Regions from separate parts of the Pantoea dispersa genome, predicted to be linked through region 3. Evidence: predicted binding sites of a transcription regulator. Region 3 holds the regulator's gene; each other region holds the start of a gene.
The links. Region 3 encodes PhoB, which activates phosphate uptake and scavenging genes when phosphate is short. Its sites were predicted from a motif close to CTGTCATAAAACTGNCNNAT; they were not measured.
Positions count from the first base shown of each region.

Region 1: a site for PhoB is predicted at 3,591-3,610, ahead of ugpB (sn-glycerol-3-phosphate ABC transporter substrate-binding protein UgpB). Genes of this name have one in related genera too.
Region 2: a site for PhoB is predicted at 1,805-1,824, ahead of phoA (alkaline phosphatase). Genes of this name have one in related genera too.

Region 1 is NZ_CP082346.1:3,630,885-3,636,585, reverse strand. It holds gene livH (high-affinity branched-chain amino acid ABC transporter permease LivH) at 1-552, shown strand, start outside; gene K7H94_RS17015 (high-affinity branched-chain amino acid ABC transporter permease LivM) at 549-1,820, shown strand; gene livG (high-affinity branched-chain amino acid ABC transporter ATP-binding protein LivG) at 1,817-2,584, shown strand; gene livF (high-affinity branched-chain amino acid ABC transporter ATP-binding protein LivF) at 2,586-3,299, shown strand; gene ugpB (sn-glycerol-3-phosphate ABC transporter substrate-binding protein UgpB) at 3,692-5,008, shown strand; gene ugpA (sn-glycerol-3-phosphate ABC transporter permease UgpA) at 5,069-5,701, shown strand, end outside.
Region 2 is NZ_CP082346.1:1,730,006-1,735,706, forward strand. It holds gene K7H94_RS07945 (hypothetical protein) at 32-169, shown strand; gene hxlB (6-phospho-3-hexuloisomerase) at 331-891, opposite strand; tRNA gene K7H94_RS07955 (tRNA-Ser) at 1,553-1,640, opposite strand; gene phoA (alkaline phosphatase) at 1,886-3,292, shown strand; gene K7H94_RS07965 (YbfB/YjiJ family MFS transporter) at 3,298-4,473, opposite strand; gene K7H94_RS07970 (helix-turn-helix transcriptional regulator) at 4,560-5,354, shown strand; gene gap (type I glyceraldehyde-3-phosphate dehydrogenase) at 5,393-5,701, opposite strand, start outside.
Region 3 is NZ_CP082346.1:3,008,145-3,013,845, forward strand. It holds gene K7H94_RS14155 (cobalamin-independent methionine synthase II family protein) at 1-327, opposite strand, end outside; gene K7H94_RS14160 (PstS family phosphate ABC transporter substrate-binding protein) at 493-1,419, opposite strand; gene phoR (phosphate regulon sensor histidine kinase PhoR) at 1,438-2,751, opposite strand; gene phoB (phosphate response regulator transcription factor PhoB) at 2,767-3,456, opposite strand; gene sbcD (exonuclease subunit SbcD) at 3,654-4,871, shown strand; gene K7H94_RS14180 (AAA family ATPase) at 4,868-5,701, shown strand, end outside.

The DNA.
Region 1 (5,701 bases), 620 kb from region 3:
CAGGGCTCGCGCGATCTGGCGCTGCCCAGCCTGATCACCGGCCAGTGGACGCTGGGTGAGAGCAACGGCTTTGCCGCCACGCTCACCACCATGCAGCTGGTTATCTGGGTCGTCACCTTCCTCGCGATGCTGGCGCTGACGCTGTTCATCCGCTATTCGCGCATGGGCCGCGCCTGCCGTGCCTGCGCTGAAGATCTGAAAATGGCCAGCCTGCTGGGCATCAACACCGACCGCGTCATCTCACTGACCTTTGTGATCGGCGCAGCGATGGCGGCCGTGGCTGGCGTGCTGCTGGGGCAGTTTTACGGCTCCATTAACCCGTTCATCGGCTTTATGGCCGGCATGAAAGCCTTTACCGCGGCGGTACTGGGCGGCATCGGCAGCATTCCGGGCGCGATGATTGGCGGCCTGGTGCTGGGCATTGCGGAAGCGCTGACATCAGCCTATCTGTCGACCGAATATAAAGACGTGGTGTCGTTCGCGCTGCTGATCGTGGTGCTGCTGGTGATGCCAACCGGTATCCTGGGCCGTCCGGAGGTGGAGAAAGTATGAAACGCCTCGGTCTGGTTAACGCCGTGGTCTCCACGGTGATGCTGCTGGTGCTCGCCAGCTTCTTTATGGGCATGCGCCTCGATCTCGACGGTACCAAACTGGTGGTGGCGAATGCGGGTGCCGTGCGCTGGAACTGGATCTTCCTCGGCTGCGCAGTGGTGTTTGTGTTCCAGCTGCTGCGTCCGCTGTTGCAGGGCAAGCTCAAACGCAGTGGCAAAGGGCTGGTGCTGCCGGGTTTTGACGGTTCGACACCAAAACAAAAGCTGCTGATGCTGCTGGTGATTGTGGCCGCCGTCGCCTGGCCCTTCTTCGTGTCGCGCGGCAGCGTGGATATTGCCACACTGACGCTGATCTACGTGATGCTCGGCCTCGGCCTGAATGTGGTAGTGGGCCTGTCCGGCCTGCTGGTGCTGGGTTACGGCGGCTTTTACGCCATCGGTGCTTACACCTTTGCGCTGCTGAATCACTATTACGGCTTTGGCTTCTGGGAAAGTCTGCCGCTGGCCGGTATTGTCGCCGGTGCCTTTGGCCTGCTGCTGGGCTTCCCGGTGCTGCGGCTGCGCGGTGACTATCTGGCGATTGTGACGCTCGGCTTTGGTGAGATCGTGCGTATTCTGCTGCTGAACAGCACATCAATCACTGGCGGTCCCAATGGAATCGCGCAGATTCCCAAGCCGAGCCTGTTTGGTATTGAATTTGGCCGGCGCGTCAGTGAAGGCGGCTGGACCACCTTCCACGATCTGACAGGCCTGGCGTACGATCCCAATCACCGCGTGATTTTCCTTTATCTGGTGGCGCTGCTGCTGGTGGTGCTGACGCTGTTCGTCATCAATCGTCTGCTGCGCATGCCGCTGGGGCGTGCGTGGGAAGCGCTGCGTGAAGATGAGATCGCCTGCCGTTCGCTCGGTCTCAGCCCAACGCGCATCAAGCTGACGGCCTTTACCATCAGCGCGGTGTTCGCCGGTTTCGCCGGTACGCTGTTTGCCGCGCGTCAGGGCTTTGTCAGCCCGGAATCTTTTACCTTTGTCGAGTCCGCGTTTGTGCTGGCGATTGTGGTGCTGGGCGGCATGGGTTCGCAGCTGGCGGTAATCCTGGCCGCGATTCTGCTGGTGGTGTCGCGCGAGCTGATGCGTGATTTGAACGAGTACAGCATGCTGGTGCTCGGTGGATTGATGGTGCTGATGATGATCTGGCGTCCGCAGGGGCTGCTGCCGATGAAGCGTCCGCACCTGAAGCTGAAACAGGCAAAACAAGGAGAGCAGGCATGAGTCAGCCTTTATTAGCCGTTGAAGGCCTGATGATGCGCTTCGGCGGCCTGCTGGCCGTCAACAACGTGGCGCTGGAACTGCATCCGCAGGAGATCGTCTCGCTGATTGGCCCCAACGGGGCGGGGAAAACCACGGTATTCAACTGCCTGACCGGTTTCTATAAGCCAACGGGCGGTACCATCAAACTGCGCGATCAGCCATTGCAGGGCCTGCCGGGGCAGAAGATTGCGCGCATGGGCGTGGTGCGGACCTTTCAGCACGTGCGCCTGTTCCGTGAGATGACGGTGATTGAAAACCTGCTGGTGGCGCAGCATCAGCATCTGAAAAGCGGCGTGTTCTCCGGGCTGTTTAAAACCCCGGCGTTCCGGCGCGGCGAGAGCGAAGCGCTGGACCGCGCGGCCAGCTGGCTGGAGCGCATTGGCCTGCTGGAGCTGGCTAACCGCCAGGCCGGAAATCTGGCTTACGGCCAGCAGCGCCGGCTGGAGATCGCCCGCTGCATGGTGACGCGTCCGGAAATCCTGATGCTCGATGAACCGGCCGCCGGCCTCAACCCGCGCGAAACGCACGAGCTGGATGAGCTGATCGCTGAACTACGCGGCGAACACAAGGTGACGGTGTTGCTGATTGAACACGATATGAAACTGGTGATGGGCATTTCTGACCGCATTTATGTGGTGAATCAGGGAACGCCGCTGGCCAACGGTACGCCGGAAGAAGTGCGTAACAACCCGGATGTGATCCGTGCTTATTTAGGTGAGGCGTAACATGGCGAACCCGATTTTAACTTTACAGGGCGTCAGTGCGCACTATGGCCCGATTCAGGCACTGCATAACATCAATCTGCACATCAGCCAGGGCGAAATCGTGACGCTGATTGGCGCTAACGGCGCAGGAAAAACCACGCTGCTCGGTACGCTGTGTGGCGAGCCGCGCGCCACCAGCGGCACCATCACCTTTGATGGCAAAACCATTACCGACTGGCAGACGGCAAAAATCATGCGTGAAGCGATTGCCATCGTGCCGGAAGGCCGGCGCGTGTTTTCGCGCATGACGGTGGAAGAGAACCTGGCGATGGGCGGCTTTTTCGCGACGCGTCAGCAGTATCAGGAGCGCATTGAGCGCGTTTATCAGCTGTTCCCCCGGCTGGCGGAGCGCAAAGTGCAGCGCGCCGGCACCATGTCCGGCGGTGAGCAGCAGATGCTGGCGATTGGCCGCGCGCTCATGAGCCAGCCGCGCCTGCTGCTGCTGGACGAGCCGTCGCTGGGTCTGGCGCCGATCATTATCCAGCAGATTTTCGACACCATCGAACAGCTGCGTAAAGAGGGCATGACCATCTTCCTCGTCGAGCAGAACGCCAACCAGGCGCTGAAGCTGGCCGATCGCGGTTACGTGCTGGAGAATGGTCACGTGGTGCTGGAGGATAGCGGTGAAGCGTTGTTATCCAATGAAGCGGTGAGAAGCGCGTATTTAGGCGCCTGACCGGGCTTTGGTCATGACGTTGGTGCGGTAATTTGCCCTCACCCTAACCCTCTCCCGCACGCGGGAGAGGGAACCGTACGGCAGCGTTTTTCAGGCCAGGTTGCTATCCTGGCATCCTCCCGGACTTCTCTCGCCCTGCAGAAGAAGGCATCAGCGCACCGCCTTTTATCCCCCTCTCCCCGTGGGAGAGGGTCGGGGTGAGGGCATCAGCGCGCACGGCCTTTCATCTCCCTCTCCCTGTGGGAGAGGGCCGGGGTGAGGGCATCAGCGCGCACTAACCCCGTCATACTCCCGTCATAATCCTGTTATTTTTCCGTCATTTCCCCGTGTCATGTTACTTCGCGAACAAAAAATGCGTGATATCGCGCGCGCCACAAGCACAGGAAACCCTTATGTCCGCTTTTACGCTTCGTCCCCGCCTGATGAGTCTGCTGCTCGGTCTGGCGATCAGCGGTAATGCGCTGGCTGCTACCGAAATCCCTTTCTGGCACTCAATGGAAGGCGAGTTAGGCAAAGAAGTCGATTCTCTGGCACAGCGTTTTAACCAGGCTCACCCGGATTACAAAATCGTTCCGACCTACAAAGGCAACTATGAGCAGAGCCTGGCCGCGGGTATCGCTGCGGTGCGCAGCGGTAAGGCACCGGCCATTCTGCAGGTTTACGAAGTGGGCACCGCCACCATGATGGCCTCTAAAGCCATCGTGCCGGTGCATGAAGTGTTTAAAGACGCCGGCGTGCCGATGGACCCGAAACAGTTTGTTCCTGCCGTTGCCGGTTACTACAGCGACAGCAACGGCCAGCTGATCTCGCAGCCGTTTAACAGCTCCACGCCGGTGCTGTACTACAACAAAGACGCGTTCAAAAAAGCCGGTCTCAACCCGGATCAGCCACCGAAAACCTGGCAGGCGCTGGCGCAGGATGCCGCCGCGCTGCGTAAAGCCGGCATGAGCTGCGGCTATGCCAGCGGCTGGCAGGGCTGGATTCAGATCGAAAACTTCAGCGCCTGGCATGGCCTGCCGGTTGCCACCAAAAACAACGGCTTTGACGGTACCGACGCGGTGCTGGAGTTCAACAAACCCGTGCAGGTGCGCCACATCCAGCTGCTGGAAGAGATGAATAAGAAAGGTGATTTCACCTACTTTGGCCGTAAAGACGAGTCGACGTCCAAGTTCTACAACGGCGACTGCGGTATCACCACCGCCTCATCCGGTTCGCTGGCCGACATTAAGCATTACGCCAAATTCAACTTTGGCGTGGGCATGATGCCGTACGATGACACCGTGCCGAACGCACCGCAGAACGCCATTATCGGTGGCGCCAGCTTGTGGGTGATGAAAGGCAAAGATGCAGCGACTTACAAAGGCGCGGCGGAGTTCATGAAGTTCCTCGCCCAGCCGGATATTGCGGCAGAATGGCACCAGAAAACCGGTTATCTGCCGATCACCACCGCGGCTTATGAGCTGACCAAACAGCAGGGCTTCTATGACAAAAACCCGGGCGCCGACATCGCCACGCGGCAGATGCTGAATAAAGATCCGCTGCCGTTCACCAAAGGGATGCGTCTGGGCAACATGCCGCAGATTCGTACCATCGTCGACGAAGAGCTGGAAGGCGTGTGGACCGGCAAACAGTCGCCACAGGCAGCGCTGGACAACGCGGTGAAACGCGGCAACGAACTGCTGCGTCGCTTTGAACAGCAAGTGAAGTAACTCCGTAATGGCGGGATGGACGGTAAGTCCGTCCCGCTGTCTCTTTCTGACGAGCCTGCTATGTCCTCATCATCACGTCCGGTTTTCCGCGCCCGTTTGTTGCCGTATCTGCTGGTGGCCCCGCAGCTGGCGATCACCGCGATCTTTTTTCTCTGGCCCGCCGGAGAGGCGCTGTGGTACTCGCTGCAAAGCATCGATCCGTTTGGCATCTCCAGCACCTTTGTTGGCCTTGATAACTTCCGCCGCCTGTTCAGTGACGACTACTACCTTGATTCGTTCTGGACCACCCTCGTGTTTAGCGCGCTGGTGACGGTATGCGGCATGACATTCTCGCTGCTGCTGGCGGCGCTGGTGGATTACGTTATCCGGCTGAAAAAGCTCTATCAGACGCTGCTGCTGCTGCCGTATGCGGTGGCACCGGTGGTTGCGGCGGTGCTGTGGATGTTCCTGTTCAATCCGGGGCTGGGGCTGTTCAGCCATCTGCTGAACCAGCTTGGCTACAACTGGAACTATGCGCAGAACAGCGGTCAGGCGATGTTCCTGATTGTATTAGCGTCGATCTGGCAGCAAATGAGCTACAACTTCCTGTTTTTCTTTGCCGCGCTGCAGTCCATTCCTAAATCGCTGGTGGAAGCCGCGGCGATTGACGGTGCCGGACCGGTGCGCCGTTTCTTTAATCTGTCGCTGCCGCTG
Region 2 (5,701 bases), 1.3 Mb from region 3:
GTACAAACACCTGAACTGAGAAGGGGTATTTATGGCTAAGCGTCATTGGATTAAATCAATTGAAATTACAGCAATTATTGTCTTCGCGTTGGTGATCGCCTGGCTGGCCGTCACGGGCATCCTGTCATCAACCGGCCTCGATCATGCGTGGCCTTATCCACATCAATAACTGAGTCCGGCACCAGGGAAATCAATTACGCTTAAATATAAACAGAATAAATTATCTAACCTGCACACCCGTGTCAGCGGCGATACCGTATCACCACACAGGGTTTCGGTGTCAGATTTGCCGCGTATAAATCAGCGACGTTCGGGAAACACGTTATGCTGTTATTCGAAGTCCGCATGGCGGCTGAACATGCTCTCGCTGGTTTCACCGCACTGATGCATGATTTCAAGCACCATGGCGTCACAGGTGATGAAGCAAAGCTGCTCAAAGGCCGAGCCCATTGGCTGCGAGAATCGTCCGGCGCTGCGTGCGTTATCGGTTTTAACGTTGCCGGGTAACACCAACACGCATTTGGCCAGTCTGCCGATGCCTGAATCTGCTTTCAGGGTAATCAGCGCCACATCGACACCGCGCTCAACGGCGTTCAGCGCCAGCGCTTTCAGGCTCGCGGTTTCGCCACTGCCAGAACCAATAATCAACAAATCGCCAGGTCTGGAGTGGGGTGACGAGATTTCACCGACCAGGCTGACCGAGAAACCCAGATGCAACAGACGGTTAGCGAACGCGCGGATAGCAATGCCGCTGCGCCCGGCGCCCTGCAGGAAAATGTGTTTCGCGCTGCGAATATGTGCGATCAATGCCTGCGCCTGGCTCTCGTCTATCTGCCGGGCGTTGTGCGCGAGTTCGTTAAGAATATGGGATACGTTTGACTGAACGGCCATATCAACGCTCTCCCGTCAGGCAATGGTTCATCCGTCTCATTAAACAGCGAAAAGAGTGGCCGGAACATGGCTGGTGCTTTTTCAGTCTGGTCATAGTGCATTCCCTCTTAATTCAGCGACATCATCAGTGGATGAAAAGGATACCCTGCAGAATTTCCGGTAAGAGTACACGGTCCGCTGCCCACGCGATATTGCAGCGAAAGGGGATCTTTCGATTATGCGTCCTGTGGCACAAAAGCGGTGAGTGTGCAGAGTTGTTGGGCAGATTTGTGATGGATTGTGGCATCAAATGAGGTAGCGGGGTCGCCAGATCGCGGGGTCGGTGCTGCAAGGAGAATAAAAAATGAAAAAGCTCCTGTCGATAGTCAGAGGCTTTCATGGCATCAAAGTGCACGTGCACTTCACGTGCATTTTTTTGCTGATTTTGTAGAACTGTGTCTCTGTAATCAATTCACAAGCGGTTTCGTCCGCCTGAAGTCTTGTTACAAATGGTAGAGGGGATTGATGAGCTTCGCTCACCCTGCGGGCAGCGTCGCAGGCTCAGCTGTCCAACTGGCATGCGCCAGTTGTCGAACCCCCCATCGGGGATTCTCATCCCCCCACGTCTGGAGAATATAAATGAAAAAAGCCCGTACTTGCGTACAGGCTCTTCTCTGAATGATGGCGGTGAGGGGGGGATTCGAACCCCCGATACGTTGCCGTATACACACTTTCCAGGCGTGCTCCTTCAGCCACTCGGACACCTCACCACATTTTGTTTGCTGACCGCACTGGGTCAACGGGGCGCTACTATAGGGAGTTCAGCGATAAGGGTCAAGGGCTATTTTCTCCTTTTTTTCTATTCGCTTAACCTCTGCGCAGATTGCCTTAAGCCTCTCCACTTTGCCGGTTTTGTCATCAAAACATTCCTTAACTGACACAAAAGTGTCACCGCACTGTCGCAGACTTGTCGGCGGAAACATTTGGTTATATCTACGGATAAGGATGCTGATAAATGAAACGCTTACCTCTTTTCACGCTCTCTCTGCTGGCTTCACTCACCGCCACGTCCGCGCTGGCAGAGAGCGCCAGCTATCAACGCGCCGCCACCGGCGATATCACCCAGCACGGCGGGGCGCGTCGCCTGAGTGGCGACCAGACCGAGGCGCTGAAAGCCTCATTGAGCAATAGCACGGCGAAGAATGTCATCCTGCTGATTGGCGATGGCATGGGCGATTCCGAAATCACCGCGGCACGCAATCAGGCGATGGGGGCCGGCGGCTTCTTTCCCGGTATTGATGCGCTGCCGCTCACCGGCCAGTACACCCATTACTCGCTGGACAAGAAAACGCACAAGCCAAACTACGTAACGGATTCTGCCGCGTCGGCCACCGCCTGGGCCACCGGCACGAAAACCTATAACGGCGCGATTGGCGTCGATGTCAACGGCACAGATCAGGTCACGCTGCTTGAATTGGCGAAAGCAGCCGGTAAAGCCACCGGCAACGTCTCGACCGCAGAACTGCAGGATGCCACGCCGGCCGCGCTGATGGCGCACGTTACCTCGCGCAAATGCTTCGGCCCGGAAAAAACCAGCGAGCTGTGTCCGGGTAACGCGCTGGAGCAGGGCGGGAAAGGATCGATCAGCGAGCAGCTGCTGCAAACCCGTCCCGACGTCACCCTGGGCGGCGGTGCCAAATCTTTCGCTGAGCGGGCTAAAGCGGGCGACTATCAGGGCAAAACCCTGCGCGAGCAGGCCGAAATACGGGGGTTCCAGCTGGTCGATAATCTCGCCGCGCTGAATGCGGTACAGCAGGCGAATCAACAGACGCCACTGCTGGGGCTGTTCTCGGAGGACAACATGCCGGTGCGCTGGCAGGGGCCGAAAGCCAGCTATCACGGTAATCTGGATAAACCGGTGGTGACCTGTGAGGTCAACAAAGATCGTCCGGCATCAATGCCAACCCTGGCGCAGATGACGCAAAAAGCCATCGACCTGCTCAGCCACAACGACAACGGCTTCTTCCTGCAGGTGGAGGGCGCGTCGATTGACAAGCAGGATCACGCTGCTAACCCGTGCGGTCAGATTGGTGAAACCGTCGATTTAGATGAGGCGGTGCAGGTGGCGCTGGCGTATGCGCGCGAGCACGGCGATACGCTGGTAGTGGTCACCGCCGATCACGCGCACAGCAGCCAGATCGTCGAAAACGGCACTAAAGCGCCGGGTCTGACTCAGGCGCTCAACACCAAAGATGGCGCGGTGATGACCATCAGCTACGGTAACTCGGAAGAGGATTCCCAGGAGCACACCGGCACCCAACTGCGCATCGCGGCCTACGGTCCGCACGCGGCGAATGTGGTCGGCCTGACCGATCAGACCGACTTGTTCTTCACGCTAAAGCAGGCGATGGCATTGAAGTAAGCGCGTCAGTGCGGGCGGATGCGCAGCACCAGCAGTCCGCCCAGCACCAGTCCGCCAGCGGCCAGCAGCAGCGCGGGGTGCAGGGAAGCAAAAATCTGCACGCTGGCGGCGGAGATCAGCGGCCCGATTAGCTGGCCAGTGGCATAGCCTGACGTCAATATCGCCACGGTTTTTGCCACGCTGATATTGGAGACGGCGCGCGCCAGCTGCATCGACAGCTGCATAATCGAAAGAAACCCCAGCCCGACCATCACCGTTGAGATCAGCAGCCCGCTCACGCCCGGGATGAGCACGCCGCTGGCCACGCCCAACCCCTGCAGGATCATAACCCACGCCAGGCTGAGGCGCGTATTCAGGCGCGCAGAAAACAGCATAATCAGCACCACACCAGCCACTGCGCAAAGTCCAAACAGCGGCCAGAAAAGCGTTGCCAGCTGACCCTGCGCAAACAGGCTGTGCGCCATTTGTGACAGAAACGTCGCGGGCAAAATATAGCCGAAACCGGCCAGCGTATAGGCCAGCCATAGCCGTTTTACCGCACTACCCGGTGCCGCCGGCGCACTTTCCCGCTGCCGGGCGGGGAGCGACGCGGGCAGCGCGCGCCACAGCAGCAGCACGCCAGCCAGCGCTACCACGCCATAGCATTGCCAGGCGCGATCGTCATTCAGGTGTAACCGGGTGATAAGCCACGCCAGCACGCCGCTCAGAGTGATGCCAGCTCCCGGGCCGGCAAATACCGCGGCGGACATGCGCGGGGCCTGCTGCTGTGCCAGCACCATCTGCGTCCAGGATGTGACGATAATCAGGGCCCAGGCACCACCGATACCCGCCACCACACGGAACAGGCACTGCAGTACCCAGGCATGACTAAAGCCGGAGAGCAGGGTCACCAGCGCGGTGGCCAGCAAACCGGCCTTCAGGTAGCGCGCGTGATGGGCAGTGATGCGGCTCACGTGCAGTGCGCCCAGCAGGTAGCCGATGTAATTCATGGCCGCCAGCACGCCAGCGCTGGAGAGCGTCAGGTGACCGTTGGCGATCATCAGCGGGATCTGCGGCGTGAGTGAAAAGCGGCCGATACCCATTACCACAATCAGGGTCACCATGCCGGTGAGCATGGTGATCAGGCTCACCCGGGTGTGCCGGACTGCTTGCCGTCCGGCGGAAACTGAATCTGCTGACATACTTTGCTTTACTCCGCTGAGATACCTTACTCTGTCCGGTGATAGTAAATGTCAATCATTCAGTGAAAAATGGGGTGGTTTATCCTATGACTACAGGTCATACCCAGGCCGTCAAATCGCGTGGTGAAGATGTGAAAAACTTCCTTACCCGCCAGCGCGCGCGTATTGATCCGCAGATCTATGGCTTCAGCCGGCAAAACCGGCGCGTTAGCGGACTGCGGCGCGAAGAAGTGGCACAGCTGGCAGCAGTCAGCGTCAGCTGGTATACCTGGCTCGAGCAGGGGCGCGACATCAGTATTTCGCCCGCCGCGCTGCAGCGCATCGGCAAAGTGCTACAGCTCTCGGTTACCGAGCAGGAGTATCTTGAAGCGCTGGTGTTTGGTAACGCACACTCGCAACCCTTCAGTCATGAGTTGCCGCCTGAAGTAAGGGCGATGGTGGATGCGCTGGACCCGCATCCGGCATTTGTGCGCCGCGCCAACATGGATATTGTCTACTGGAATCCGGCAGCGCAGTCGCTGATTGTCGACTGGGCGGCCCTGCCGCCGGCGGATCGCAACTCGCTCAAGCTGATGTTCATCAGTGAAGCCTACCAGCAGCGCATTCATGGTTGGGAAGAGGCGGCGCGCCATACGCTGTCGGCGTTTCGCGCCGGTTATGCCGCCAGCAATCAGTCGCAGGAATTCGAGGTGGTGATCGAGGATTTGCTGGCGCGCAGCGCCGGGTTTCGCACGCTGTGGAATGACCATGATGTGGGGAAAATCGGCGCGGGCAATAAAACCCTGATTGATGTCGAAGGCAGGATGCAGACATATACCTTTACCTCGCTGCAAATTGAGCAGGCACCGGGAATGCATCTGATCTTCTATCTGGCGCATTAGCGCGGCGTGCGCGGGTCGGGCGCACGCCGCCGGGGAGATTACAGACCGCGCTGTGCCATCAGGCGTGCGAGGTCAACCAGACGGTTGGAGAAGCCCCATTCGTTATCGTACCAGGCAAGGATCTTCACCAGGTTGCCACCAATCACCAGCGTGGATAAGCCGTCGATAATCGATGAGCGCGCATCGCCCTGATAATCGCTGGAGACCAGCGGCTCATCGCTGTAGCCGAGGATACCCTGCAGCGGACCCGCAGCAGCAGCGGCTTTAAAGGCGTCATTCACCTCTTCGGCCGTCACGTCGCGTTTCAGCGTCACCGTCAGATCCACCACCGACACCACCGGCACCGG
Region 3 (5,701 bases):
TTTGCCGGTGACCTTCACGCCGTGCGCTTTGGTCTGCACGCCGTTGAACTGAATGCCCTGATCAGCCTCGAACAGCTCGACACCGTGCAGATGGCCAAAGAAATCAAAGTGCCACCAGGCGCGGCGGAATTCACCGTCGGTCACCACCTGCAGACCGCTGGCGCGCTGCTGCTCCACCACCTGGCGAATCGCATCGTCTTCTACCTGACGCAGTTGTTCGGCGCTGAGGGTGCCACTGGCGAACTGCTCGCGTGCCTGCTTAATGGCAGCGGGACGCAGAAAACTGCCGACGGTATCGGCGCGGAACGGGGCGGTGTTGCGTTGCATATTCACTCCTGCACTGGCGCATAATTGCGTCAGGGTATAATTGCGTAGGGTTATTTTCAGCCATCTGGATGGCTATATGTCCATAAGAGTGACATGGCGCCCTGCCGGCGGCAATAGAAGAAAATTCAGGGAACGTGAAAAAAATTCATGATCGGTCAGCGTGAATTAGTTTTGCGCAATCGCCGCGCGCGCCTGCGCGATCTGGCTGTCGGACAGCGGCAGGTAGCCGGCCTCCGTTACGCGGCGCTGACCCTGCGCAGAGAGCACCTGCTGCAGAAAGGCGGCGACCAGCGGCGGCAGCGGTTTGCCGGGTGCCTTGTTAACGTAGATATACAGCGGGCGCGACCACGGATAACGGCCGCTGCGGATCGATTCGGCATCTGGCATAACGCTGTCGCCGCTGGCGGTGACGATCGGCAGGGTTTTCACGCCGCTCAGGTGAAAGCCAAAGCTGGCGTAGCCGATGCTGTTCGGCGTGCTGGCGACCGCCTGCACCACCGCCGCCGAGCCGGGAAACTCCGCGACGTCAGCGCGGAAATCGCCGCGACACAGCGCCTGCTGCTTGAAGAAGCCCCAGGTGCCGGAAGCGGAGTTACGGCCAAAGCGCTGAATACTGCGCGTTGCCCAGTTCGCCGTATGCAGGCCAACATCGCCCCAGCGCTGCGGCACCTGCTGTGCGCCGCACAGCCGGGTCACGGAGAACAGCGCATCCAGCTGCGGCTGACTGATGGACGGCAGCGGATTGTCCTGATTGACCACCACCACCAGCGCATCCATCGCCACCGGCACCGCCAGCGGTGCATAACCATAGCGCGCGATAAACAGCTGACGCTCATCCACCTGCATCGGCCGGCTCATGGCGCCAAGCTGAGCGGCTCCGGCGGCCAGCGCGGTCGGCGCGGTCGACGATCCCGCCGCCTGCACCTGCACATTAACGCCCGGCGACTGACGGCTGAAGTCTTCGCCCCACAGCGTCATCAGATAGCCCAGCGTGTCCGAGCCCACGCTGCTCAGGTTGCCGGTCAGCATGCTTTGCTGAGCCGTCGCCAGCAGCGGGCACAGTAATAAAAGAGAGAGCAGCAGTGATTTCATCACAGAGTCCGGTGGCGTTTACTGCGCCACATTCTCGCGGATTCCGTTCGCCACAATCAAGCGCGGTGGCAGCACGAAGCGGAAGCAGGTTTCCTGATGCGGCACGCTGCTGATCTCCAGCCGCGTGGTGTGGTGGCCGAGCGCATGCTTAACAATGGCCAGCCCCAGCCCGCTGCCGCCAGTGGCGCGCGAGCGCGCTTTATCCACGCGGTAGAAGCGTTCGGTCAGGCGCGGCAGATGCTCCTCGCTGATGCCGGGCCCGTTGTCGCACACTTTAAATTCGGCGCCCTGTTTGGTGCGCAACCAGCTGATGTCGATGCGCGTGCCATCCGGCGTGTGGTTCACTGCGTTATACACCAGATTGGAAATCGCGCTGCGCAGCTGTTCATCATTGCCGAACACCTTCAGGTGCGGATCGGTGTGGAAATGGATGCTGTGACGGCCCTGGCTGAGGGTTTCCGCCTCGCGCTGCAAAAGCAGCAGCATGGTCGGCACATCCACCGTCTCTTTCAGATCAATGGCGGGGGCCGCTTCGATGCGTGACAGCGTCAGCAGCTGCTTCACCAGGCTGTCCATGCGTCGCGTCTGCTCCTGCATGGTATTGAGCGCCTTGCTGCGGGTGCGCTCGTTCATCCCGGCATCGTCCATCATCTCCAGATAGCCCTGCAGCACCGTCAGCGGGGTACGCAGTTCATGGCTGACGTTGGCGAAGAAGTTACGCCGCGCCCCTTCCAGCTGGTGCATCTGGGTGACATCACGCGCCACCATCAGCCACTGCCCTTCGCTGTAAGGCATGACGCGGAACTCCATGTGATGCTGGTTATTGAGCACCAGCGTCAGCGGCTTGTTGAAGTCGCGCTGGCGGATATAGCGGGAGAATTCAGGGTAGCGCAGCAGGTTGAGGATATTCTGGCCATTATCTTCCGGCCAGCGCAGCCCGAGATGCTGCTGAGCCAGACCGTTACACCAGAAAATGGTGCCCTCTTCGGTGGTGAGCACCACCGCGTCCGGCAGCGACTCGGCCCCGCTGCGAAAGCGTTTGATCAGATTGCCCAGCTCGCGCCGGCGGCGGCGATTGCGCAACTGCATTTGATACAGGCCGTAAAACAGCGGTTCCCAGCTGCCGCGCCCGGTGGGCGGCGTCATTGAACGATCAATCCACAGCCAGTGCGACAGCCGCATCAGATTTTTGAAGTGCCAGAACAGCACGCCGCACACGGCCAGTAACAGCCACAACGGCAGATAGCCAACCAGCAGACCCAGCACCAGCGCAGGCAGACACACCAGCGCCAGCTCGGTCAGTAATCTCTTCCAGGAGAGTCGTTCCAGCACGGTAAAAGACTCCGTTTAGTAGCGGGCAGAGAAACGATACCCTGTTCCGCGAACGGTTTGTACCATGCGATCGTGGCCGGAAACTTCCAGTGCTTTACGTAAACGACGGATATGCACATCCACGGTGCGGTCTTCCACATACACGTTAGTGCCCCACACGTGATTCAGCAGCTGTTCGCGGCTGTATACGCGCTCCGGATGCGTCATAAAGAAGTGCAGCAGTTTGTATTCGGTCGGTCCCATTTCCAGCGGCGTGGTTTCGGACATCACGCGATGCGAGGAGGGATCGAGGCTCAGCCCCTGCATCTCAATCACCTCTTCCACCGCCATCGGTGAGATACGGCGCATCACGGCTTTAATGCGCGCCATCAGCTCTTTGGGCGAGAACGGCTTGGTGATGTAATCATCGGCGCCCACTTCCAGCCCGCGCACGCGATCTTCCTCTTCACCGCGCGCCGTCAGCATCATCACCGGAATATCACGCGTCATGGCTTCACGCTTTAAATGTTTGATGAACTGAATGCCGCTGCCGCCGGGTAACATCCAGTCCAGCAGAATCAGATCGGGCCAGGGTTCGATCAGCTTGCCAATCGCGCTGTCATAGTCCTCAGCCTCAATCGGCTGGTAATCGTTTTGTTCCAGCACGAAACATAACATTTCACGGATGGGAGCTTCGTCTTCCACAACCAAAATGCGCTTAGCCATTATTACTCCTGCGATTGTGACGGCATGTCACGGGGGTTTGCGGCGCCATTATGCGTCAGTTTTGTGACACTTTTATGAAAAACCCACCTCATGATAATCAGATAAAAAGCGCAATTGTGACAACCGGTTTCGCTTTTTTTTCATTGCGTTGTTAAGCGGTTATACTGCCGCTTTGCGATAGCAGGCACGGAGCATTCATGCGCATTATTCACACCGCTGACTGGCATCTCGGTCAGTTCTTTTACAGCAAAAGCCGCGCCGCCGAGCACCAGCAATTCCTCGACTGGCTGCTGGCCGCGATTGTGCAGCATCAGGTGGATGCGCTGATCGTCGCTGGCGACCTGTTTGATACCGGTTCGCCGCCCAGCTACGCGCGCGAACTGTTTAACCGCTTCGTGGTGGCGCTGCAGCCCAGCGGCTGCCAGCTGATTGTGCTGGCCGGCAACCATGATTCGGTCGCCACGCTGAATGAATCGCGCGAGCTGCTGGCCTGCCTCAATACCCGCGTCATTACCAGCGCCACGCCCGGCGGCGAGCAGCAGGTGCTGACGCTGCAACAGCGCGACGGCACGCCGGGCGCGCTGCTGTGCGCCATTCCCTATCTGCGTCCGCGCGACATCCTGCGCAGCCAGGCGGGTCAGTCCGGACGCGATAAGCAGCTGTCGCTGCTGCAGGCGATTGAGCAGCACTATCAGCACTGTTATGCCGCCGCCGTGGCGCAGCGCGAAGCCATGGACAGCGCGCTGCCGATCATCGCCACCGGGCATCTCACCACCGTGGGCGTCAGCAAGAGCGATTCGGTGCGTGATATCTACATCGGCACGCTGGACGCCTTTCCGGCGCAGGCCTTCCCGCCAGCCGACTACATTGCGCTGGGCCACATCCATCGTGCGCAGCGCATCGCCGACAGCGATCACATCCGCTACAGCGGTTCGCCGATTGCGCTCAGTTTTGATGAGCTGGGGCGTGAGAAAAGCGTATTCCTGCTGGAATTTAGCACCCGGCTGGAGTCCGTCACACCGCTGGTTATTCCGTCATTCCAGCCGATGCAGATGTTAAAAGGCGCCATGGCGGAGATTGAACAGCAGCTGACCGCGTTTCACACGTATCAAGGCGATCTGCCGGTGTGGCTGGATATCGAAATCACCACTCAGGAGTACCTGAGCGATCTGCAGCGCCGCATCGAACAGCTTACCGAGGCGCTGCCGGTTGAGGTGCTGCTGGTGCGCCGCAGCCGCGATCAGCGTCAGCGCAGCCTGGCGCGGCTGGAGAACGAAACCCTGAGCGAACTGAAAGTTGAAGAGGTGTTTGCCCGCCGGCTGGCGCTGGAGGAACAGCTGGAGGATGGACAGCGCGCGCAGTTAACGCAGCTGTTTCGCAGCACGCTGGCGACGCTGGAGGATCCGGGCGCATGAAAATTCTGACGCTGCGTTTTAAAAACCTCAACGCGCTGCGCGGCGAGTGGTTTATCGATTTCCGCCGCGAGCCGTTTGCCAGCAACGGGCTGTTCGCCATCACCGGCGCCACCGGCGCGGGTAAAACCACGCTGCTGGATGCCATCTGTCTGGCGCTCTATCACCAGACGCCGCGCCTTGGTGGCCTGTCGCAGAGCGAAAATCAGCTGATGACGCGTGACACCGCTGAGTGCCTCGCCGAAGTGGAGTTTGAGATCAAAGGTGAAGCCTGGCGCGCCTTCTGGAGCCAGAACCGCGCGCGCGGCCTGGCGGAAGGTAAACTGCAGGCGCCGCGCGTCGAACTGGCGCGCGTGGCGGACAACCAGATCGTCGCCGATAAAGTCGGTGACAAGCTCAAAGCCATCGAAACCTTGTCCGGTCTCGATTTTGCCCGCTTCACCCGTTCGATGATGCTGTCGCAGGGGCAGTTTGCCGCCTTCCTCAATGCCAAACCCGGCGAGCGCGCCGAGCTGCTGGAGGAGCTGACCGGCACCGAAATCTACGGCCACATCTCGATGCAGATCTACGAGCGCTGGCGCACGGCGCGCGCGGCACTCGACACGCTGCGCGCCCGCGCCGGTGCGGTGCAGTTGCTCGACGACGCCCGCCGCGCCGAACTGGCGCAGCAGCTGGAGCAGCTGACCCGCACCGAACAGGATCTGAGCGAGCAGCTGGCGCAGGCCCAGCAGCAGCAGCAGTGGCTGACGCAGCAGCAGCAGCTCAACGCGGAGCAACAGCAGGCGCAGCAGGCGTTGCAGGCTGCCGCCACGGCCTGGCAGCAGGCGGAAGGC